2 regions of the Micromonospora sp. NPDC002575 genome follow, and region 2 is predicted to be linked to the other one. Evidence: riboswitches for the same ligand, from Rfam matches in the RefSeq annotation. Region 2 holds a riboswitch; the other holds the start of a gene.

Region 1 (3,876 bases), on a different contig from region 2:
ATCGGCGTGAAGGCGCTCGACTCGAACGGGTTGGTGTTGTCACCGGTGGCCAGGTACAGGTTGCCCTTCGAGTCGAAGGTCATGCTGCCGCCCGCGTGGCAGCAGGTGTTGCGCTGCGTGTCGACCTGAAGGACGACCTTCTCGGTGGCCTTGTCGATGGCGTCACCGTTGACGGTGAACCGGGACAGGTAGTTGCGGGGGCCGCCACCGGCCGGCGCGTAGTACAGGTAGATCCACTTGTTGGTGGCGAACTTCGGGTCGAGGCGGAGGCCGAGCAGGCCGTCCTCGTTGCCGGTGAAGACGTCCAGCTTGGTCGCGGTGACCGTGTTGCCGGTGTCCGGCTTGATGATCTGCACCCGGCCGTCACGCTCGGCGTAGAACACCCGACCGTCCGGAGCGATGTCCAGCTCCATCGGGTTGTTGGTGTTGCTGTCCAGCGTCACCTTGTCGAAGTTCGAGGTCTTCGAGGCGCCGCAGTCGGCCTTCTCCACGCCCGCGGCGGTGCGGATGCCGCCGAGCAGGTGGGCGAGGAACTCGGGCTCCTGGTACGACTGCTGGGTGTGGCCGCCACCGGTGTACCAGGCCCGGCCGCCGTCGTAGTCCTGGCACCAGGCGGTGGGGTGGTCGGCGCCCATCGCGCCGCTGCCCGGGGTGTAGGACTTCTCGTCCAGGCTCGCCAGGACGTGCACGTTGGAGCGCGGGTTGGTCCGGAAGTTGTACCACTCGTCGAACCGGGACCACTTGTCCGGCAGCGTGGCCGTGGACGGGTGGGCGTGGTCCTCGACCTTGACGGTGGCCTGCTGGTTGGCCGGGTGGTTGTTGAAGTACGCGCCGACCAGCTTGCCGTACCAGGGCCAGTCGTACTCGGTGTCCGAGGCGGCGTGGACGCCGGCGTAGCCGCCGCCGGCCTTGATGTAGCGCTCGAACGCGGCCTGCTGGTCGGCGTTGAGGACGTCACCGGTGGTCGACAGCCAGATCACGGCCTGGTACTTCGCGAGGTTGGCGTCGTTGAACGCGGCGCCGTCCTCGGTCGTGTCGACGGTGAAGCCGTTGTCGACGCCGAGCTTCTTGATCGCGGCGATGCCGGCCGGGATCGCGTCGTGCCGGAAGGCGGCGGTCTTGGAGAAGACGAGCACCGAGAACGGGTCGGTGGCGGCGGCCGCCACGGGGGCCGCCGCCAGGGGCGCCGCCTGCGCGGCGGCCGGTGCGGCCTGGGCGGGGGTGCCGGCGACCAGGCCGGTGGCGACGAGGGACAGGCTGAGAAGTGAGGAACTGAGGATGCCGCGAGGTATGCGGCGGCGGCGGGATGGAGACACTCCATGCTCCTTTTGTCCGAGCTGGACAGTGGTGGGCTCGGGGACGACTTCGCCGCAGACCGTCCCCGGTCGGTGCGGTGCCGGGCCAGACCAGGGCCCAGGCACCTGTAACGTCGGTGCGGGCCCAGGCCCGCACCTGTCGGACCGGCACGCGAGGGGGTCGCGTGCCGCTGGTCGGTGCGCGGCCACGCCAGGGCCGTTCACCGGTCGGATCGGGGTGCGCGACCACGCCAGGGCCGCGTACCGGTAGGTCGGTGCGGGCCACGCCGAGGCCGCGCGCCGAAATATGTCGATCGGTTGAACAAATTAGCGCCGCTGGAATCGTTTCCGGCAAGGCGTCGGCGTGTAACGATTCGGTATCGGCGCTCGGCCTATCCGGCGCATGCGGAGAAATGGGGAGAAGCGGATCGCTGGCCGGTGGATCGTGGTCTGGACCACCGGTCGGATCCCTTGGCGGATCGACCGATCCGTCGTACGGTGACACGGAAGTAACCCACGGGAGCCCGGTGGACCGGGCTGAGAGGGGGGCTGGAGCCCCCGACCGTCGAACCTGATCCGGGTAATGCCGGCGCAGGGAGGAGAGTTGCCGTGCCGTCCCTTGGGCGACTGCATCTGATCACCGACACCCGGCCGGGGCGGGACCCGCTCGCCGTAATGCGCGCCGCCCTGCCGGTGGCCCGCGCCGAGCTGGTCGTCCAGGTGCGCGTCACCGACGACGCCACCGACCGCGAGGCGTACGACCTGGCCCGGCGGGCGGTCGCCCTGTGCGCCCCGTACGGGGCGATGTGCCTGGTCAACGACCGGCTGCACGTGGCGCTCGCGGTCGGCGCCGCCGGCGGCCACGTCGGCGCGGACGACCTGCCGGTCGCGGCGGCCCGCCGGGTCCTCGGCCCCACCGCCGTGCTCGGCGCGACCGCCCGGGCACCGGGGCCGGCCGCCGAGGCGGTGGCCGGCGGGGCCAGCTACCTCGGCGTCGGCCCCTGCCACGCCACCGACACCAAGGCGGGCCTGCCCGACCCGATCGGCCCCGCCGGGGTACGCGCCGTGGCCGCGGCCGTGGCCGTGCCGGTGATCGCCATCGGCGGGGTGACCGCCGCGGCGGTCCCGGCGCTGCGCGCCGCCGGGGCGTACGGGGTGGCGGTGGTCGGGGCGCTCTCCACCGCCGCCGATCCGGCGCGGGCCACCGCCGACCTGCTCGGGGCGCTGACATGCTGACCGGGGGCGGCGCGCTGGGCGGGGGCGGCGCGCTGGGCGGGGGCGGCGTGTTAGGAGGGGGCCCTTCCTATGCAGAAAGCGTTAACAGGGGGCCCTTCCTTACCGACGTGGCGGTAGTGGGGGGTGGGGCCGTCGGGCTGGCGGTGGCGTGGCGGTGCGCGGCGCGCGGGCTGCGCGTCGCCGTGCACGACCCGGCCCCCGGCTCGGGCGCGTCCCACGCCGCCGCCGGGATGCTGTCGCCGGTCGCCGAGTCCTACTTCGGCGAGCGGGAGCTGACCGCCCTGCTGGTCGCCTCGGCCGCCCGCTGGCCCGCGTTCGCCGCCGAGCTGACCGCCGCCAGCGGCGTCGACCTCGGGTACCGCACCGAGGGCACCCTCGTCGTCGGGCTCACCGGCGACGACCTGGCGCAGGCGCAGCGGCTGTGGTCGTACCAGCGGGAGCTCGGGCTGCCCATCAGCCCGTTGCGCCCGTCGGAACTGCGCGACCGCGAACCGGCGCTCGCCACCCGGGTACGCGGCGGCGCGATCGCCCCCGGCGACCACCAGGTCGACCCGCGACGGCTGGTCACGGCGCTGCGCACCGCCGCCGAGCGGGCCGGCGTGACCCTCGTCGCCGGCGGGGTGCGGGCGCTGTCCGACCTGGACGCCCGGGTCACCGTCGTCGCCGCCGGCTGCGGGGCCGCCGCCCTCACCGGGCTGCCGGTCCGGCCGGTCAAGGGCCAGATCCTGCGGCTGCGCGCGCCCGACGGCGGCCCGCCGGGCTTCCGGCACGTCATCCGGGGGTACGCCGACGGCGAACCCGTCTACCTGGTGCCCCGCTCCAGCGGGGAGGTGGTGGTCGGCGCGACCGTCGAGGAACGCGCCGACACCGACGTGACCGCCGGGGCGGTGCTGCGGCTGCTCCGCGCCGCCGTGGACCTCGTCCCCGAGCTGGCCGAGTACGACCTGGTCGAGGCGACCGCCGGGCTGCGCCCCGGCACCCCCGACAATCGGCCGATCATCGGGCCGCTGCCCGGCCGGCCCGGCGTGCTCGCCGCCACCGGCCACCACCGGCACGGCATCGTGCTCACCCCGGTCACCGCCGACCTCGTCACCGAGCTGATCGTCACCGAGCCGACGGGCCCAGCGGCGGCGGACCCGCTGCTCGCCCCCTTCACCGCCGAGCGGTTCGCCGGCCAGCGCCGGCCCGGCTGACCGCCGCCGACCCGACCGACCCGCGCCACCGACCCGCGCCACCGACCCGCGCCACCGGTCCGACCGATCGCGTCCGGCCCGGCCCGGCGCGTCCGGCCCGGCGCCCCGTCCCCGGTGGCGGGCGCAGGGCGCATCCGAGGAGGAACACGCAC
Region 2 (3,876 bases):
CGGTGCCGGCCTGGCCCACCGTGTACGAGCCGAGGGCCGGCGGGGCGACCAGCAGCAGCCCGAGCACGGGCAGCAGGAGCAGCCAGCCGACGCGCGGCCCGTGGTGGGCGTGCCCGTGCCCGTCGTCGTCGGCCGGGTGCCCGCCGGGCCCGGCCCCAGGCCCGTCGTCGTCGGCCGGGCGGGCGTCGCCGCGCGGGGCGGGGCGCAGGTCGTACCACAGGGTCATGACCGCGGCGGCGACCAGCACGAGCCCGGCGGCGATCAGGAACGGCCGCAGCCCCTCCTTGACGTAGCGCAGGTAGAGGTCGGTGACGCTGGCCCGGACCACCGCGCCACCGAGCAGCAGCAGGACGACGGCCTGCGCCTGCCGGTTCACAGCAGCACCGCCCCGGCGAGGCTGGCCGCCCCGACGGCGACCACGAACGTCGCCGGGGCGAACCGGAACGCGAACCGCCGGCCGAAGACGCCGGCCTGCATCGAGATCAGCTTGAGATCGACCATCGGCCCGACCACCAGGAAGACGAGGCGGGAGGTGAGGGAGAACTGCGACAGCGACGCCGCGACGAAGGCGTCGGCCTCCGAGCAGATGGACAGCAGCACGGCGAGCACGGCCAGGGCGAGCACCGACAGCACCGGGTTGCCGGCGAGGGTCTGCAGCCAGCGCTCCGGCACCAGCACGTTGATGCTGGCGGCGGCCATCGCGCCGACGACCAGGAAGCCCCCGGCGTGCACGACGTCGTGCCGCACGGCCGCCCAGAAGGCCGCGCCCCGCGACGCGCCGTCGAACTCGGGCCGGCGCGGCAGCCGGATCCAGTCGGCGCGGCCGAGCCGCAGCCAGAGCCACCCCATGACCATGGCGACGACCAGGCTGGCCACCGCCCGGCCGAGCACCATCTCCGGCGCGCCCGGGAAGGCGACGGCGGTGGCGGCGAGCACGACCGGGTTGACCGCCGGGGCGGCGAGCAGGAACGCCAGGGCCGCCGCCGGGGTGACGCCGCGCCGGATCAGCGACCCGGCGATCGGCACCGAGCCGCACTCGCAGCCGGGCAGCACCACCCCGGCGACGCTGGCCACCGGCACCGCGAGGGCCGGGTGCCGGGGCAGCGCCCGGGCCCAGAACGAGCGGGGCACGAAGACCGCGATCACCGCCGAGAGCAGCACCCCGAAGACCAGGAAGGGCACGGCCTGCACCAGCACCGAGACGAAGACCGTCGTCCAGGTCTGCAACCGGGGCGCGGAGAGCGCGTCGGCCAGCGGCGCGCGGAACACGACCAGCAGGACCAGCACCGCGGCCAGCACCTCGACCGAGCCGAGCCGGCCGCCGACCGACCGTCGCGGCCCGCCCGACGCCGCCTCCCCCGCCGGTACGTCCGGCCTGCCCCCGCCGCCCGGCCCCGTCGCCGGGGCCCGCCCGTCGGGGCCGGCGGGCGGCGCGGAGCTGTCGGTCGTCGACGCCACGGTCTGTCTCCCTCGGGGCGGATAGTTCGGCGGCGCGACACTATCGCGCCCAGGGGGCCGGGTCGATGGACTACGCCGAAACGGCGGTATCCGGATGCCGAGGAGGCTCCCCGGTGAGCTGCGCAAAGATCACTTTGCCCGGTGATCTTCCCGGGTGTTAGCGTCGGGGAGACAACTTCACATCCGACAGGGGAGCGCACAGCGCTGAGAGTGCGGGCACCGCCCGCAGACCCTCGAACCTGATCTGGGTAATGCCAGCGCAGGGAGTTCGGTCGACCTCCAGCCGCGTCGACGTCCGGTGCCACCGGACGCGGCGTGCGTCTTCTCCTGGTTCGTCAAGGACTGGGAGCCGCCATGAACCACACCGACAGCAACCGCTGGCGCACGATCGACATCGTGGTCGCCTCGGTGATCGCCGTCGCCTTCGGCGTCATCTTTTGGGCCTGGGGCCTGGTCTGGAGCGCCACCGAGGGGGCGTTCGCGTTCTTCCCGCCCGCGCAGACCCTGCTCTACGGCGTCTGGCTGATGCCGGCCGTGCTCGGCGGCCTGGTGATCCGCAAGCCGGGCGCGGCCCTGTACTGCGAGACCGTCGCCGCCGTGCTGTCCGCCCTGCTGGGCAGCCAGTGGGCCGGCACGGTGATCCCGCAGGGCATCGTCCAGGGCCTCGGCGCGGAGCTGGCGTTCGCCGCGTTCCGCTACCGCTCGTTCCGGCTGCCGACCGCGCTGCTCGCCGGGGCGCTCACCGGCGTCGGCGCCGCTTTGTTCGACTTCTTCGTGTGGAACGCCAAGTACGACCTGACCGGCTACCGCCTCCCGTACGCCCTGCTCACCGTGGTCAGCGCCACGGTCATCGCGGGCGCGGGCGCCTGGTGCCTCCTGCGCGCCCTGCTCACCACGGGCGTCCTGGACCGCTTCCCCGCCGCCCGCGCCCGCACCCCCGTCTAGCGGCGACCGATCCACGTGTTGATCAAGAGGTTTGCGTCAGCCGAGCGGGCTCTCCTGACGCAAACCTCTTGATCACCGAATGCCGGGCGGGAGGGGAGGAGGGGGGCCGGTGGCGGGGCGGGTTTTGTTGCGGGGGTTCGGGTGGCGGCATGCCGGGCGGCGGGCCTGGGCCGTGCGGGGCGTCGACCTGCGCGTCGACGTCGGCGAGCGGGTGCTGCTGCTGGGGCCCTCCGGGGCGGGCAAGAGCACGCTGCTGGCCGCGCTGGCCGGGCTGCTGTCCGCCGACTCGGGCGAACAGGAGGGCACCGTCGAGGTCGACGGCGTCGACCCCCGCGTCGACCGGGACCGGGTCGGCATCGTCTTCCAGGACCCGGAGAGCCAGCTCGTGATGGCCCGCTGCGGCGACGACGTCGCGTTCGGGCTGGAGAACCGGGGCGTGCCCGCCGGTGAGATCTGGCCCCGGGTGGACGAGGCGCTGCGCCGGGTCGGCTTCCCGTACCACCGGGACCGCCCGACCGCCGCCCTCTCCGGCGGCGAACAGCAGCGGCTCGCGCTGGCCGGGGCGCTCGCCCCGCGGCCGGGGCTGCTGCTGCTCGACGAGCCGACCGCCAACCTCGACCCGGCCGGGGCGGCGCTGGTCCGCCGGGCCGTGGCCGACGCCGTCACCGCCGACACCACGCTGGTCCTGGTCGAGCACCGCGTCGCCGAGGCGCTGCCGCTGGTCGACCGGGTGGTGGTGCTGGAGCCGGGCGGCGGGGTGCGCGCCGACGGGCCGCCGGAGGCCGTCTTCGCCGCGCACGGCGACGCGCTCGCCGCCGAGGGGGTCTGGGTGCCCGGCCGGACGGTGCCGCCCCGGCACGCCACCGCGCCCCCCGGCGAGCTGCTGCTCACCGCCGACGGGGCCGCCCTGCCGCCCCGCCTCGCCCCCACCGACCTGGCGGTACGCGCCGGTGAGGCGCTCGCCGTCCTCGGCCCGAACGGGGCGGGCAAGTCCACCCTGGCGCTGCTGCTGGGCGGCCTGCTGCGGCCCGGGGCCGGGCGGGTGGCGGCGACCCGGGAGCTGGCCGGGCGGGACGCCGCGACCGCGCCGCACCGGTGGCGGGCGCCCGCCCTGGCCCGCCGGATCGGGTCGGTCTTCCAGGACCCGGAGCACCAGTTCGTCACCGGCACCGTCTACGACGAGTTGGCCCTCGGGCCGCGCCGCACCGGCCACGGCGAGGCCGCCGTCCGGGCCACCGTCGACGCGCTGCTGGACCGGCTGCGCCTGACGCGGCTGGCGCGCGCCAACCCGTACACCCTCTCGGGTGGGGAGGCGCGGCGGCTGAGCGTGGCGACGGCCCTGGCCACCGCGCCCCGCCTGCTGGTCTGCGACGAGCCCACCTTCGGCCAGGACCGGCGCACCTGGCTGGAGCTGGTGGACCTGTTCGCCGAGCTGCGCGACGGCGGGCACGGCGTCGTCGCCGTCACCCACGA

What was found. A riboswitch is a leader RNA that binds a small molecule or an ion and turns the genes downstream of it on or off. The one in region 2 is predicted to bind thiamine pyrophosphate.
Region 1: linked by a shared signal. The riboswitch ahead of ACFYWL_RS01100 (thiamine phosphate synthase) and the one ahead of ACFYWL_RS27375 (ECF transporter S component) in region 2 are both predicted to bind thiamine pyrophosphate.

Annotation. Positions count from the first base shown of each region.
Region 1 covers NZ_JBIARA010000001.1:243,057-246,932, reverse strand. The annotation lists gene ACFYWL_RS01105 (ThuA domain-containing protein) at 1-1,316, opposite strand, end outside; TPP riboswitch at 1,803-1,910, shown strand; gene ACFYWL_RS01100 (thiamine phosphate synthase) at 1,905-2,531, shown strand; gene thiO (glycine oxidase ThiO) at 2,579-3,724, shown strand.
Region 2 covers NZ_JBIARA010000024.1:77,786-81,661, reverse strand. The annotation lists gene ACFYWL_RS27385 (TIGR03943 family putative permease subunit) at 1-376, opposite strand, end outside; gene ACFYWL_RS27380 (permease) at 373-1,458, opposite strand; TPP riboswitch at 1,637-1,742, shown strand; gene ACFYWL_RS27375 (ECF transporter S component) at 1,813-2,403, shown strand; gene ACFYWL_RS27370 (ABC transporter ATP-binding protein) at 2,513-3,876, shown strand, end outside.